2 regions of the Paenibacillus sp. sgz302190 genome follow, and region 1 is predicted to be linked to the other one. Evidence: riboswitches for the same ligand, from Rfam matches in the RefSeq annotation. Region 1 holds a riboswitch; the other holds the start of a gene.

Region 1 (7,699 bases):
AGCAGCCTGGTATCGCGTCAGGAGATGGCACATCTGTTTGCAGCACGAGGAAAACCTGCAAAAGGTTTTTGCTCGCTGATACGCTGCAACCGAATTTTCCTGCAAAAATGCAGCAATTTCCGCGAATACATAAGCTCTGACCCGTTTTGATCGGGAATTCCTGCACAATAGCAGGCTGCCCAAAAAGCCCCGCGTCAGAGGCGATAACCAAAATCTGCCCGCCTGCAAGAATAAAACCTGCAAAAATACATGAATTTGCGTCCTTGATCGCTGGCCACGAACAATTCCTGCAATTGTGCAGGTTTTTCAGCGGAGATAGGGGCTCAGGTTCACTTTTAGCGAAAATTCCTGCACTTTTGCAGGATTTTCGCCAAAATAAGTCAATTTTCGATGAAAAGCCTGCACTTTCGCAGGTTTTCTCTCTACCAAGCTGCTTCCTGACCGGTTGCGCAGTTCCATAACCTACGCTGGGAGAAGCGCGCCCGGAAAAAGCGGCTGTCCCCCAAATTAGGGGCTCACTGTTTCCCCTAACCCTAACAAAGTGTCGCGACTTTATCGAGCAGCCTGCACTTTCGCAGGTTTTTCGGCCTGCCAAGCGGCTGCGCCCCCAGTCAGGGCCCCCTCTGGTCTGCCCCAGGAGTCTGGCGGGCGGATTTACGCTTCCGTTATTTTTTATTTTCATGGCGTTTGGCCAGCAACCTTTTTTCGGATGGCGGCGTCTAGGGTGTAGAACTGGAAAAGTTTATCGCTATTAAGCGTACGAGGAGGAAGATTCATTTGAAACTGGTCAAAAAAGCAGGAACCGTCGCTATCGCATCAGCGCTTCTGCTCACTGCGGCTCCGCAGGCATGGGCGAATGATGCCGCAGTAGGGACTCAAGCTATCAGATTGCCCATCAAAGGCGACGACACCGCACAGCTCGAGCCCAAAATTACTAAAGACCAAGCCCTTGAACTTGCCAGGAAATACGTTGCAATTCCGGATGGGTATACGCTGCAGTCGGCTAACCTGAACGCTTATTATGTAATGAACGGACACAGCATTCCGAACTGGAACTTAAGTTTCGTGAAGAAAGTGAAAGACCAGTATTTAGGCGATCTGCATGTTACGATTAACGGTATTAGCGGAGAAATGGTCGGATATTCGATCAACGACAAAGATCCCGAGCATAAATTGAGCTACCCGCCGAAAGTCGATTTCAAAGGAGCCAAAGCGATCGCTTCCGCATGGATCGGGAAGGTGAATCCTGATAAGCAGAAGGAACTGCTGTACAACCAGACGGAAGAGGATTCCTTCCGCACCCCTCTGAATGGAAATTATCAGTACAACATCCGTTTTGACCGGGCGGTTAACGGCATTCCGTTTATGGAGAACGGCGTCAATGTCACTGTGAACGGGGACGGGCAGGTAACCGGCTACAATTACAACTGGGATGACGATGTGACATTCGAGACGAATGTGACGCCGATCGGCGAGGACAAAATCGCCCAGACCTTCAAAGACAAAGCCGACGTTACCTTAGCCTATCAAATCCCTTATGAAGCAAAAGGCGAGAAAAAACCGCTCATTGCCTACACATTAGTCCCATTCGCCCTGAACGCTGTGAACGGCGAAGTTTGGAACCAGGGCGCTTTTTCCCAGTCTCTTTATGCAAGTGACAAAAATCCGCTTACAGAGCAACCGCTGTCCGGTAAACCGGCTTCCAATTTGAATCTGACCAAGGAAGAAGCCGTCAAAAAGGTAACCGATGCGTTCAAGCTGCCCGATGACTACAAGCTGCGCGACGCTTCCTACAACGAGGTCACTTCCCCTGAGACGGGAGAGAGCAGCTCAAGCTGGAACCTGAACTGGAGCCGGCCGGCGGCGGAGAACGATTCGACGGGTAAAATCGGCGGCAGCGGCGCCTGGGCTGCGGTGAACAGCAAAACCGGCGAGATTATGAGCTTCAACAAGTACATTAATTATCCAAATGACGGGACCAAGCCGGTTGACGGCAAGGTAGCGCTGGATACAGCCAAAGCGTCGGCCATCGATTTTGTGAAAAAGAATTTGCCCGCTTACACGGACCAGCTCGTAATGAGCGCACCTGTAGAAAAGAACATACCTGCCGAACAATTGAAACAGCAGCGCACCTGGGAGTTCAATTTCAAACGGGTTATCGATGGCGTGAGCGCCAATTACGAGAGTGTGAATGTGAGCATTGACCGGACTGACGGCGCGATCTTGAATTACTACAATTCGATTACCAATTTGCCGTATCCGAAGCAGAAGCCCGAAGTGATCGCCCTCGACAAAGCGAAAGAAACGCTGCTATCGCAGTATGAGATCAAGCTGAACTATGTGGTAGCGAACAGCGGGGCTCCAGGGGGCATTCCCATCGAGAAATACAGATTGATGATCGCAGCGGGAGAAAGCGTTCCGAGCGCTCCTGTGGGCGGAGACAATAAAAAGCTCGAGGCTAAACTGGTCTACTCCCTGATTCCGAAATTCACGCGCGAACAGTTCTTCCTGAACGCCCAGACGGGGCAGTGGGTCAATGCCTCCAACGGCGAAGTCATTTCGCTGGAACGCGTGAAAGTGGACGATATCGAGAATCATTGGGCGAAGAACGAGCTGCAATTGATGCTGGACTATCAAGCGCTTGACGTCAAAGACGGCAAGGTGAACCCGGATCAAGCCATCACTCGCGGGGAATTGATCAAAATGCTGGTCATTGCGATGAACGGAGGCAACAGCGGCATTTATTACCCTGCGGCACGCGCAGCTTCCTTCGCGGATGTGCAAAGCACGTCCAAATATTTCGCCTATGTCGAAAATGCGGTCGACCGCGGATTGCTGGTTCCTGGCGAGGATTTTAATCCGGAAGCCAAAATCACCCGCGAAGACATGGCCCAGCTCATCGTTAAGGCGCTTGGTTACAAAAGCTTGACGAAATACGAGAATGTTTTCAACAAAAACTTTGCGGATGCGGCCAAGCTGAAAAATATCGGAGAAGCTGCGATTGTCGTCGGTCTGGATATCATGTCGCTGAATAACGGCAGCTTTGAGCCCGGGCAGGAAGTGACAAAAGCACAGGCTGCCGTAGCGTTCTCCCGCTACCTGCAAAAGCGCGCCGATCTTCAGGACCAGCGACCCCGTTACGTATACTAAATCCTTATGGAACAAGCATGCCGCATCGCCGGTGTGCTTGTTTTTTTTACGGGAAACGGTTCCCGCTTTCCGAAACCCGCCGTGTAAAATTATTCCCCGTGTGCTTCCCAGCCCTGCAAGATATGTTACAATAGGCTTTAAAACTTAATCTTGTGCGAACACGGCAAAAGGAGCAGAAGAGCATGGCTGTAAATGGAAGAGTAGGTCTGGAAGACATCATCAAGGCGAATCATGTGCTCAGCAAAGTGATCGAGCCCTCGCCCCTGCAGCGCAACGAGCTTTTATCAAACTTGTATGAGTGCAACGTATACTTGAAACGCGAAGATTTGCAGATCGTGAGATCGTTCAAAATTCGCGGAGCTTATAATGTCATTCAAAGCTTGTCTCCCGAGGAGCGGGCGGCGGGAGTCGTCTGCGCCAGCGCCGGCAATCACGCGCAGGGAGTCGCTTTTTCCTGCAAGCACTTGGGCATCGAAGGAAAAATCTTCATGCCGACGACGACGCCCCGGCAAAAGATTTCGCAGGTCAAGCTGTTCGGCGGAGCTTTTGTCGAGGTCATCCTTACAGGAGATACCTTTGACGATTCCTCCGCTCAGGCCAGGGAGTACTGCGCCCGGGAGAACAAGGCGTTTATTCATCCGTTCGACGACGCGCGCACGATTGCCGGACAAGGCACGGTCGGTCTTGAGATTATGAACCAGATGCCTGAGACGCCGGATTTTATTTTTGCCACGATCGGCGGCGGCGGACTTGTCTCGGGAATTTCCACTTATGTGCAAAGCGTAGCTCCGCAGACGCGCATTATCGGCGTAGAGCCGGAGGGCGCCGCAAGCATGTCTGAGGCGCTTAAGCTGGGACAAGTCATCACGTTGGCAACGATCGACAAATTCGTCGACGGGGCGGCCGTGAAGCAGGTAGGGCAATTGAATTACGAGATTTGCAAGGAGAATGTCGAGGATATCGTTATCGTGCCAGCCGGCAAGGAGTGTACGACGATTCTGGAGCTTTACAACAGCAATGCGATCGTGATCGAGCCTGCCGGGGCGCTTCCGGTTGCGGCGCTTGACGCATACAAGGAACAAATCCGCGGCAAAAACGTAGTCTGCGTCATCAGCGGCGGCAACAACGACATTGACCGGATGCAGGAAATCAAGGAGCGCTCGTTGATCTACGAGGGGCTTAAGCACTACTTTATTTTGAACTTCCCGCAGCGCGCCGGTGCTTTGCGCGAGTTTTTGGAGGAAGTTCTCGGGCCTTCCGACGATATTACCAGATTTGAATATACGAAGAAAAACAATAGAGACGACGCGCCGGCGCTGGTCGGCATCGAGTTGAAAAACAAGGACGACTACCACGGGCTTATCGAGCGTCTCTCGCGCAAAGATTACGGCTACATCGAGATTAACAAGGATCCGAAGCTGTTCAATCTGCTCATTTGAAAATTTCCGATTTACAGCAGAACCGGAAGATTCTATTAGCTAATTTTGGTTAAATATGGTATAGTAAATAAGTCCCAGAAAACTCGAATATTTTTCGAAAAAAGGCAAACTTGCCGAAAGGCAAGGACGCAAAGCCGCAGGTCTAAGGTTGCATTCAACTAGGACAGCTGGGCTGCCGAAGGGTTGAATTATACCTAACAGGTACTACCTGCGGCTATTCCATGTGATGGAATAGCCTTTTCTTCTTTATACAGGTTTGGGGGGAGGAGGTTATAAGCGTGAACGGCGGTACATCATCCAAACGGGAGCGGCATGCAATTAACTTTGCGTGGGAATATTTGTGCCTGCTTGGCGTCAGTCTGCTGACGGCGAATCTGCTTGTCTCGGCATCGTTCCATGCAATGGGCTGGCTGGCCGGGATATTGTTTGCGGGCTTTGCTTGCTCCGCTTTTCTCGTCAAGCGAAAGGCTTCTATTGTTTTATTGGCGGCAGCGGCGTGCGCATGGCTGCTGCTTTCATTCGTGTTTCTTGCGTCCGAATTGTTCGCAAGTTTGTTGACTCATACGGTCCTGTGCATGTTTTTCGTCTACGGGATCCGGCAGTTGGCTGCGTCGCGGGAGCATTATAAGAGCAGGAGCATGGAAATGGAATACATCGCGCATCACGATTCCTTGACGGGTTTGCCGAACCGCAGGCTGTTCGAAGACCGTCTGGAGCGGTCACTGCTGCATGCCAAGCGCCACAATACACTGGTTGCCGTTGTTTTTTTGGATCTGGACCGTTTCAAGCATGTGAACGACACGCTCGGGCACGCTTATGGCGACATGCTCATCCGGCAGGCCGGCCAAAGGCTGACAAGCAGCCTTGGGGAAGAAGATACCGTATACCGTCAGGGCGGGGACGAGTTTACGATTTTGCTGCCTCATATTATGAAGCAGGAGGATGTCCGCCTCGCAGCGTCCCGTATTCAGGCGGCGCTTGAGGAGCCTTTTGTGCTTGAGGGAAGCCCTTTTGCGGTTTCGGCAAGCATGGGGATTGCGCTGTACCCGTATGACGGGGAGACGCCGCGGCAGTTAATGAAGCATGCGGACGAAGCGATGTATGCGGCCAAGAAGCATGGGGAAAATTACCTCCGTTTCTATGACGCAGAAATAAATGCCGAGCCGGCAGGCCCGGAGCGCATGGAGCGGGCGCTTCGCGCCGCCTTGGACAATGGCGAACTGGAGCTGTACTATCAGCCGCAATATGAGCTTTCCGGCAAACGTCTGATCGGAATGGAGGCGGTAATCCGCTGGCACTGTCCGGGGCAGGGGGAAATCCCGGGCAGCGAGTGGGTGCGCGTCGCCGAGGAAACCGGCCTGATGACCGCCATCGGCGAGTGGACGCTGCGAACAGCGTGCCAACAGGCGAAAAGCTGGCTGGACGCGGGATATCCTCCTTTACGGCTGACCGTCGCTGTAACCGCTTCACAGTTCAGGGACCGAGGCTTCATCGATCTGGTGGCCGACGCCATCAAGGAAACGGGCCTTGAGCCCGGCATGATCGAGCTCGATTTGGCGGAAGACATATCTTCTTCCGGCGTGGAGGAGACCGGCGAGAAGCTGAAGTTATTGAAAGCTTTCGGATTTCGAATCGCCATGGACGATTTGTGCACCGGCCTGTTCACCAGAAGCGGCGCCGACCGGGTGCCGATGGACAGCGTCAAGCTCGATAGCACGATCGTCCGCGACCTTCCCGAAGACGGCGAAAATCAGCTGCTGGCGGAAGCGATCGCCATGATGGCGCAGCGTCTGCGTCTTAATCTGATCGCCAAGGGAGTGGAAACCGAGGAGCAGCTCGAACATTTGCAAAGTATGCAATGCACGGAAGCTCAAGGCAAGCTTTTCAGCAGCCCGCTGCATCCTGAGGAATTCATTCAATTAATGAAAGACAAAATAAGTTAACGGAAATGATATGGATTTTATCAACCACAGGTAGTATAATCGGGAATTGGGGCTCTACACCTATTTGTAGCCAGTCACAAACATGATTATGTTACCTTGTATGACATGACGAATTGTGCCGCAATAACGGGGAAACTACTTTTCCGCCCTTGGAATTGATGGTACAATTGACACATGAATGCGTTACATATTTTCATTCCTTCATGGTGACACTACAAGTTGGCCTTTCGTGAAGCAGTCTAAAGAAGTAGTCAAATTTATTAGTTGGGGGTAATACGATGAAAAAAGTGTTTTCAACTGCATTAATGGCTGTTACAGTGACAGCGGTAGTGCTGTCCGGATGCGCAAAGAAAGAGGATAAAACAGGCGGCGCATCGGCTTCTCCGGCTCCTAGTGCGGCAGCTACGGCGGCGGCAACTCCGGGCGGCGCGGCCAAAGACATGAAGATCGGAATGGTTACCGACATCGGCGGCGTGAACGACAAGTCGTTTAACCAAAGCGCTTGGGAAGGCTTGCAAAAGCTGAAAAAAGACACCGGCGCCAATGTGAAAAATCTGGAGAGCAAAAGCGACTCCGATTACATCCCGAACTTGAACCAATTCGTCAAAGATAAATACAACCTGACTTGGGGAATCGGCTTCCTGATGGGCGATGCGCTGAAAACGGTAGCGACCCAGAACCCTGATGCAAAACTGGCCATTATCGACAACGTCGTAGAAGCTCCGAACGTAGAGTCGGTTACATTCTCCGAGCAAGAAGGCGCTTATCTGGTAGGCGTAGTTGCAGGTCTTACAACGACAACGAACAAAATCGGCTTCGTCGGCGGTGTGAAAATTCCGGTTATCCAACGTTTTGAAGCGGGCTTCAAAGCGGGAGTTGCGGCAGTTAACCCTAAAGCCACAATCCAAATCAACTACACAGGCGCTTTTGACAAGCCTGACCTTGGCAAAGCGGCAGCCGCAACCATCTATAACGATGGCGCGGACATCATTTTCCACGCAGCAGGTTCGACGGGCAACGGCGTATTCAACGAAGCGAAGGACCGTTTCAAAGCCGGCAAAAAAGTATGGGTAATCGGTGTCGACAAAGACCAATCCCTGGAGTTTGGCGACGACGTCACCCTCACTTCCATGTTGAAACGCGTTGATCAAGCGGTTGAGCGCGTGT
Region 2 (7,699 bases), on a different contig from region 1:
GCGTGATCGTGCCTGCCGTAACTTGGGCAGCGATTGCCGTTTTTTGAGCGTCAGTCAGCTTGGCCAGGAAATCATTCTCCGTCAAGCCGGCCGCTTGCGCGATTTCCAGCAGCGTCTTGCCTTCTTTCAGCGATGCCTGGATCGTGCTCACGTCTACGCCCAGCACGGTTGCCGCCGTTTCGTCGAGCTTGCCGCCTTGGAAGCCGCCGCGTCCGCCCTGCTCACCGCCGCGGAATCCTTCGCCTTTGTTGCCGAAGCCTTTGTTCTCAATTTGCTGTTTCAAACGAGTCGAAAGATCCGTTATCAGCTTGTCGGCCTGCTCTTGCGTCAGCTTGCCGGCCGTCACCTTCTCGTTGATCGCCGTCGTTTCGGCGGCAACCAGCTTCGCCAGGAAATCGTCCTCCGTCAAGCCGGCCGCTTGCGCGACTTCAAGCAGCGTCTTGCCTTCTTTCAGCGACGCCTGAAGCGTGCTCTCGTCTACGCCCAGCACAGCTGCCGCTTCCTTGACGATGCTGCCTCCGTAGAAACCTCCTTGGCGGCCGCCGCGGTCTTTGAAGCCGTCCGATTTTTGAACGGTCGAGCCGCTCACTGTATCGGCATACGCCTGATTATGTAGCGCTCCGACAAAACCTGTTCCAAGAACAAAAGATGCTGCAATCGTACCTGCGAGAATTTTTTTGCTAATAGTTTTCATATTGTTATTCCACCTTTTCGAATGTTTTTGTTGTTTACAAGACCAAGTATAGGCCCCTTTCCTGAATCCCCCCTGAGCGCCGACTTAATAAACCATGAGCGTTGCCTGAGGGTTTCCTGAGTCCGGCTGCCGTCGCATGAAACGCAAAAAAACTGCAGTTGTCTGCAGTTTGGCAAAGTCCGGCTGCTGTCAGGGAACAACACCAGCCTGTTTATTTTTCATATCCGTTAGGGTTGTTGAATTGCCAGCGCCAGGCGTCTGCGCACATGTCTTCAACGCCTTTCTCGGCAACCCAGCCTAATTGCTCGCGCGCTTTCGTTGTGTCCGCATAGCACGTAGCCACATCCCCCGGCCTGCGCTCCTCGATGCTGTACGATATTACTTTTCCGGAAGCTTTTTGAAAGGCTTCGACCATTTCAAGCACGCTGTAACCCCGGCCGGTACCGAGATTATACGCTTCGATCCCGCTCCTGGACAGCAGTTGTTCCAATGCTTTTAAATGCCCTTTGGCCAGATCGCTGACGTGAATATAATCCCTGACTCCGGTTCCGTCTACGGTCGGATAATCGTTCCCGTATACCCGCAGCTTTTCCAGTTTGCCGATAGCCACTTGGCTCACATACGGCATCAGATTGTTCGGCACGCCGTTCGGATCTTCCCCGATTCGTCCGCTGGGGTGCGCTCCGACCGGATTAAAATACCGCAGCAGCGATATGCTCCAGCTGTGATCCGAGATGTACAAGTCCTGCAAAATCCGCTCGATCATAAGCTTTGTTTGACCGTATGGATTCGTCGCGTCGAGCGGAAAATGTTCATGAATCGGCACCTGCTCAGGCACCCCGTAGACAGTTGCCGAAGAGCTGAACACCAATTTGCGGACATCGTATTTTTGCATGACATTGCACAGAATTAATGTGCCGGTAATATTGTTGTGGTAGTAAGATAAAGGAAAAGAGACCGATTCCCCCACTGCCTTTAACCCTGCAAAATGGATCACCGCTTCGATCGAATGCTCGCGAAACACCTGTTCCAGCCCCGCAAAGTCGAGCAAATCCAATTGATAAAATGCAAAATCCTTCCCCGTCAGCTCACGGACCCGCTCAAGCGCCTCCGGCTTGCTGTTCATCAGATTGTCGACAACGACGATCTCATAACCCTTGTCAAGCAGTTCGACACAGGTATGGCTGCCAATATAACCTGCTCCGCCAGTTACTAGAATGGACATGATTTCCGTTCCTCCAATTTACGATTTCATTGCGCCGGCGCATCTGCATGCAGCCTTTTTCCAACTTAATGGATTTATGCCATTTTAGCAAATACCAAAAAAACGCCCCACCCTTCTCAAGGAAAAGGATCAGTGCGCTCCGGTAACAAATGCATGATTACACAACGACTTTGCCGGACAGGTCATTATTGGCAGCCCCGGCGTTGATGTTCGTATATTTGGTTAACCCTCTGTCCAACTGTGCGAATGACCCTAAATAAGCTTGCACTTCACCAATTGTTAACCCCAAGCTGCGAGCCTCGCGAATCATTTCTACCCAGTCTGAATCCAAGGGATTGCGTTCCATACCCAATTGCACAAATACTTTGGACATACTATTACCTCCAATGTGAAGTTTGTTTGCAAAAAACCATCTATTAACGGTTTAATAGATTGGGTCGGTTGCACCACTAACTCCACATGCTCCAGGTGCCCACATACGGCGCATGTATCAAAGTATTCCCATAATTAATTATCCAATTGCGGAATAGATCTCAAGGCCTAAGACTGAAACATTTCTCATCAACCTAAGCCTATTATACAACGACCTTCTCCTAAATTCCACCAAAAAATTTGAAAAAAAACTGCTAGGTCATTGTTTTTTAGGAAAATGATACTAATGTATCCGCAATAGATAAGTAATTAGTAGGATGCTTACTTGTTGTTTTCCTGGTTTTTCTTCCATTTGCTGAATTCCAAAAATTCGCGAAACTGCTCCTTCGTTACTCCCGAATCCATCGCCTCTTTGACTAAATCCTGCCACTGGCTGTCCAGTTCTTCTTGCACTTTCGGCTGTTCTCCGTGCAGGATCAAGTCGAGCGGCACGTCAAGCGCAACCGCAATTTTTTCCAAAAATTGAATGGACGGATTTTTCTGAATATCTCTTTCCATATTGCTTAAATAAGATTTGGCGACTTCAGCCTTGGCAGCAAGCTCAGATAAGCTGAGTTTTTTTTCCAGCCGTAATCTTTGAATCCTTTTACCAATCACACTTATCATCTTCCTTTTTGCTTTATTCACCATGTTTACGCATATTATAGCAAAGTACCCCTGCCCAGACTATCGCTATATTTTCCAACCGCATACAATTTTCAGAAAAGAAAAAATGCATCTGCACAAAAATGGAGAAATAAAAGCGGTTAAACTTCTATTTGCCATTTAAGGAGATGCATTTCGAAGGCCTACCCCCGGTGTCCGGCGGGTTGCACAAAACAAACTTCGCCCGCCGGACTCTCAGCGCCGCCGTTCACTCGCCGGGGTTCGTCAAACGCCATTTGTTAAACTCAAGGAATTCTTTAAACTGGTGCTTGTTAATACCGGATGACATAGCTTCTTTAATAAGCTGATACCATTCCTGATCCAGTTCTGCGACATTCGTTTCCGGAGCTTCTTGATCAAGAAACCTGTCTACAGGCACCTTCAGAACGGAGGCGATTTTCTCGAGAAATTGTATCGACGGGTTCTTTTGAACATCACGTTCCAAATTGCTTATATATGATTTGGCCACGCCGGCCCGCTCTGCCAGCTCGGACAGAGACAATCCCTTTTCCTTGCGAAGCTGCTGTACTCGAGTTCCTATCATCAAGATCTTCCTTTTTTTAACGATGTAATATATTCCATGCTATCTGACAGCCGCTTTGTGCCGTAATGTGCTTTTCATGCAATCGATAACTCTCGTCTGCTCCTCTTCCATCATCCCGGATCCTGATGGCAAGCATAAGCCGGTGTTAAACAATTTCTCGGAAACACTTTCGTTCTCCGCATGCCGGTAATATGCCGCTCCCCCAAAAAGAGGCTGCAGATGAAGCGGTTTCCAAACCGGACGGGCTTCGATGTTTTCTGCTGTCATTGCTTCGAGTATGGATTTGACGCTTACGCCATGTTGTTCCTCATCCAGGGTGATCACGGTAAGCCATCGGTTCGACCTTGTGTTCTCCAATTCAGGCATAAATTGTATGCCCGGGATGCCGGATAGGCCCTGCCGGTACTTTTCGAAAATGGCTCTTCGAGCACTCACCCGCTCATCCAGTACGCCCAATTGCGCGCGCCCAATCCCTGCCAATACGTTGCTCATGCGATAATTAAAGCCAAGCTCCGAATGCTGGTAATGCACGGCCGCATCCCTGGCTTGAGTGGCCAAGAAACGCGCTTTTTGCAAATCATCCGGATCATTGGAAACAAGCATGCCTCCGCCGGACGTCGTAATAATTTTGTTTCCATTAAAGGAATAGATGCCGTACTTGCCGAAAGATCCGCTCGCTTGTCCTTTGTACGTCGAACCTAGCGACTCCGCTGCGTCTTCGATCACGGGAATATCGTATCGATTGCATAATGCAAGGATCTCGTCCATTTTCGCGCTTTGTCCGTATAAATTCACCACAATAATGGCCTTGGGCAGCTCTCCCTCACGGTCCGCATCCGCTAACGCGCGTTCCAACGCATCAGGCGACATGTTCCAGGTCTCAGGCTCCGAATCGATAAAGACGGGCACGGCTCCCTGGTAAATAATCGGGTTGGCGCTGGCTACGAATGTCAAGCTCGAGCAAAACACTTTGTCGCCCTGCTCCACGCCCAGCAACCGCAAAGCAAGATGAATGGCCGCGGTTCCGGAGCTTACGGCAGCTGCGCCGTTCATTCCGACATAGGCGGCAAGCTCGCTCTCAAAAGCATCGACATGCGGTCCTAGCGGAGCAATCCAGTTCGTTTCGAAGGCTTGGGCTATGTATGTTTGTTCCTGGCCGCTCATATGCGGAGCCGATAAATAGATTCTTTTTTTCTCCGATGTCACTTGCAACGCACCTTTCCTTCCAGCATGTTGAATTAAGATATATGAAATATAGTAATTTCCGGTCTGCAAAACATGCGGATCGGTAAAAAGCTGGTGCCGATCCCGCGGTTCACGTATAAAGGCATCCGCCTGTCTCCAATGGCGTACAATCCGTCTACATATTTTTGTCCAAGTTCCGGGGTGAAAAATGGCTTGGAGAACGGCTTGCGAATTTGGCCGCCATGCGAGTGTCCCGAGAATTGGGCGTTCACACCGAAACCGGAACAAATATCCGCAAGATCAGGCTCATGCGCCAGCAGCAAAACGCAATCTTGTTCCGACTTCCCTTGCAGCGTCTTCTCGATATCGAAGTGGCCGAACATATATTCATCCACACCTGCGATACATAAGCGCTGCCCATTTTCTTCGATATAGCCGTGCGCATTGATCAACACGCGAAAATTCGAATTTTGCAGCATCTGAACGGCTTGATCCCTCGCTGCATAATCGTGGTTCCCAAGGACAGCCCACTTTCCGCCGCGCGGCGCGCGCAGTTCCTGGAGCAAGGGCAGCACCGACGGCGACGGCGTTTCCAGCCACCCACGATCCAATAAATCGCCTGTAAAAAACAGAATGTCAGGCTGTAAATCGTTGATCATCCGCACGACCCGGCGGAACGATTCGCCATCGTAATGAAAGCCGAAATGCGTATCGCTGAATTGAACGATTTTCCAGCCCTTGAAGGCTTCGGGAAGCTTGCTGATCTTGAGATCCACCTTGCGTATCTGATACCAGAATCGCTCCCCAATGGCATCCGCGGTTCCCACTACGCCTGATCCGAGCAAAATCAATCCCGCTTTTTTCAAAAAACTTCGCCGGGATATCTTCTTTGGCTCAGTCATGTGCGGGCTCCGGTAGCTTGCCGATTACCTTCGCAGGAGTTCCCACGGCGGTGCTGTGCGGCGGTACCGGACGAATGACAGCAGCGCCTGCCCCAATCACGGACCATTCCCCGACCGTCATTCCCGGAATGACGGTTGCTCCCGCGCCTATCATAGCCCCTTCCGCTACCTTCACATCGCCGGTCAATGTTGCGCTAGGCGCAATATGAGCATAATCCCCGATGCGGTTGTCATGCTCGATGACAGCAGCCGTATTAACGATGGCATGGCGTCCGATTACAGCATCGGCCTGAATAACCGCATTCGCCATAACTACCGTTCCTTGGCCGATTTGAGCGCTCGGGCTGATCACCGCTGTCTTATGGACAAGGGTCAGGTAATATGCATCCGCTACATTCAGTCGCGAAACAACCGCTTGTCTAATTCTATTATTTCCGATAGCGATAATGAACTTCAGTTCTTCCAGTTTGCCCATCACCTGCTGCGCTGCAGAGACAGGACCTTTGAACACGCCGTCTTGCAGCGATAAATCATCATATTTATCATCAAGGAAGGCTCTTATGGTATAGCCCTCTCTCGCAAGTATCATATCGCGAATCACTTTGCCGTGCCCTCCCGCACCGACCACTGCGATGTCCAGCTCAACCACACCCTTCGCTAAGAGAGCTTCGTCCCCCTGAATTTCTCCATGGTGACATGATTATCTTGACTGACTCCTTCGGATTTAAACACTTTATAGAAAGTTAACATCATGATTTTCAAATCCAGGGCAAAGCTTCGATTCTCTACGTACCATACATCCAGCTTGAATTTGTCTTCCCATGAAATCGCATTCCTGCCGTTAACCTGAGCCCAGCCCGTGATCCCCGGCCTGACCAAATGCCGTTTGGCCTGTTCCTCGGTATAGAGCGGCAAATAGTCCATCAACAACGGCCTTGGGCCGACCAGGCTCAAATCGCCTTTGATCACGTTGACCAGCTGCGGCAATTCATCCAGACTAAATTTTCGCAAAATTTTGCCGAAAGGGGTTAGCCTCACTGCATCGGGCAGCAAGTTCCCTTCGCTGTCTCGCGCATCCGTCATAGAACGAAATTTATATAAGTAAAACGGCTTGCCGTGTAAACCGGGACGCTCCTGCTTAAATAGAACCGGCGTACCTAATTTGTTTCTGACCAGGACAAACAATACGGCGATCAATGGAGACAGCAGCAAAAGCATCGTGAAGGAAACCAATAAATCGAACAGCCTTTTCATCTTATCAACTCCTTTGCTTCTGAGCGGCACATCATATTACAAGTACAAGTATTTGCTGCCATAATAAATATTCAGGCTGATGACGCTCTCGTAATAGTAGTAAAGGAAATAAAAAACCATGATCAGATAATAAATAAATTTCTGATGTCTCGTGACGAACACCTTCACGACCCAAGGGATCAGAATAAGACTGTACAAGCCGAAATAGATGCTGAATCTCGCAAATATCCACTGCTGCGTCGCGATAAGCATAACGACAACATTCAGCAAGCACATATTGACGATGATATCGCTTTGCGGAAAAATGCTCCTCAGCTTATCTCTTCCGATAAAAGCAAGGACCAGCGGCGCAGCCGTCACAACAACCCGCAAAAAATTGGCGCCATGCGTTTCGAGATTTTGGTATTCGCTGTATTTCGTATCCTGGATCACCGTGAACAGAGCTTGTGAAAATTGGCCGAAGCCAAGCACGAATATGACCGCTATCGCCAGGAATATGTAAGTTTGGTACGTCCACGCTTTTCGCCTGACAATAAAATAAATGGGCACGAGAATAAGCGCGGATTGATGAATAGTCGCCGCCAAAAGAACGACGGCCATATACTTTTTCCAATTTCCGTCCAATATATATTTGGTTGCCGCAAAGAGCAGGGCAGCTGCAAGAAACTGCCTGATGCCGTTCATGGAAACCAGGAACATTCCGCTTGTAATGTATAGAAAGACACTCAGTTCAAACAATCTCGCATATTTATATAGAACAATCAGAATACATACATTTGTTAATAAGGCTACTACGAAGATCAGGAGCTGCGGATCAA

The links. Region 1 has a riboswitch for cyclic di-GMP ahead of AC6RNO_RS32515 (EAL domain-containing protein). Riboswitches for the same ligand answer to the same signal wherever they lie in the genome.
Region 2: linked by a shared signal. The riboswitch ahead of AC6RNO_RS07435 (anti-repressor SinI family protein) and the one ahead of AC6RNO_RS32515 (EAL domain-containing protein) in region 1 are both predicted to bind cyclic di-GMP.

The regions. Positions count from the first base shown of each region.
Region 1 is NZ_JBZYAO010000047.1:48,931-56,629, reverse strand. Features, by position in the region: gene AC6RNO_RS32530 (hypothetical protein) at 1-595, opposite strand, end outside; gene AC6RNO_RS32525 (YcdB/YcdC domain-containing protein) at 778-3,150, shown strand; gene ilvA (threonine ammonia-lyase IlvA) at 3,333-4,589, shown strand; cyclic di-GMP riboswitch class I at 4,683-4,769, shown strand; gene AC6RNO_RS32515 (EAL domain-containing protein) at 4,868-6,532, shown strand; gene AC6RNO_RS32510 (BMP family lipoprotein) at 6,811-7,699, shown strand, end outside.
Region 2 is NZ_JBZYAO010000004.1:146,858-154,556, reverse strand. Features, by position in the region: gene AC6RNO_RS07445 (hypothetical protein) at 1-694, opposite strand, end outside; gene galE (UDP-glucose 4-epimerase GalE) at 906-1,919, opposite strand; gene AC6RNO_RS07435 (anti-repressor SinI family protein) at 2,077-2,292, opposite strand; cyclic di-GMP riboswitch class II at 2,346-2,429, opposite strand; gene AC6RNO_RS07430 (helix-turn-helix domain-containing protein) at 2,613-2,948, opposite strand; gene AC6RNO_RS07425 (helix-turn-helix domain-containing protein) at 3,205-3,540, opposite strand; gene AC6RNO_RS07420 (aminotransferase class I/II-fold pyridoxal phosphate-dependent enzyme) at 3,580-4,704, opposite strand; gene AC6RNO_RS07415 (metallophosphoesterase) at 4,779-5,627, opposite strand; gene AC6RNO_RS07410 (NeuD/PglB/VioB family sugar acetyltransferase) at 5,620-6,267, opposite strand; gene AC6RNO_RS07405 (sugar transferase) at 6,285-6,881, opposite strand; gene AC6RNO_RS07400 (EpsG family protein) at 6,918-7,699, opposite strand, start outside.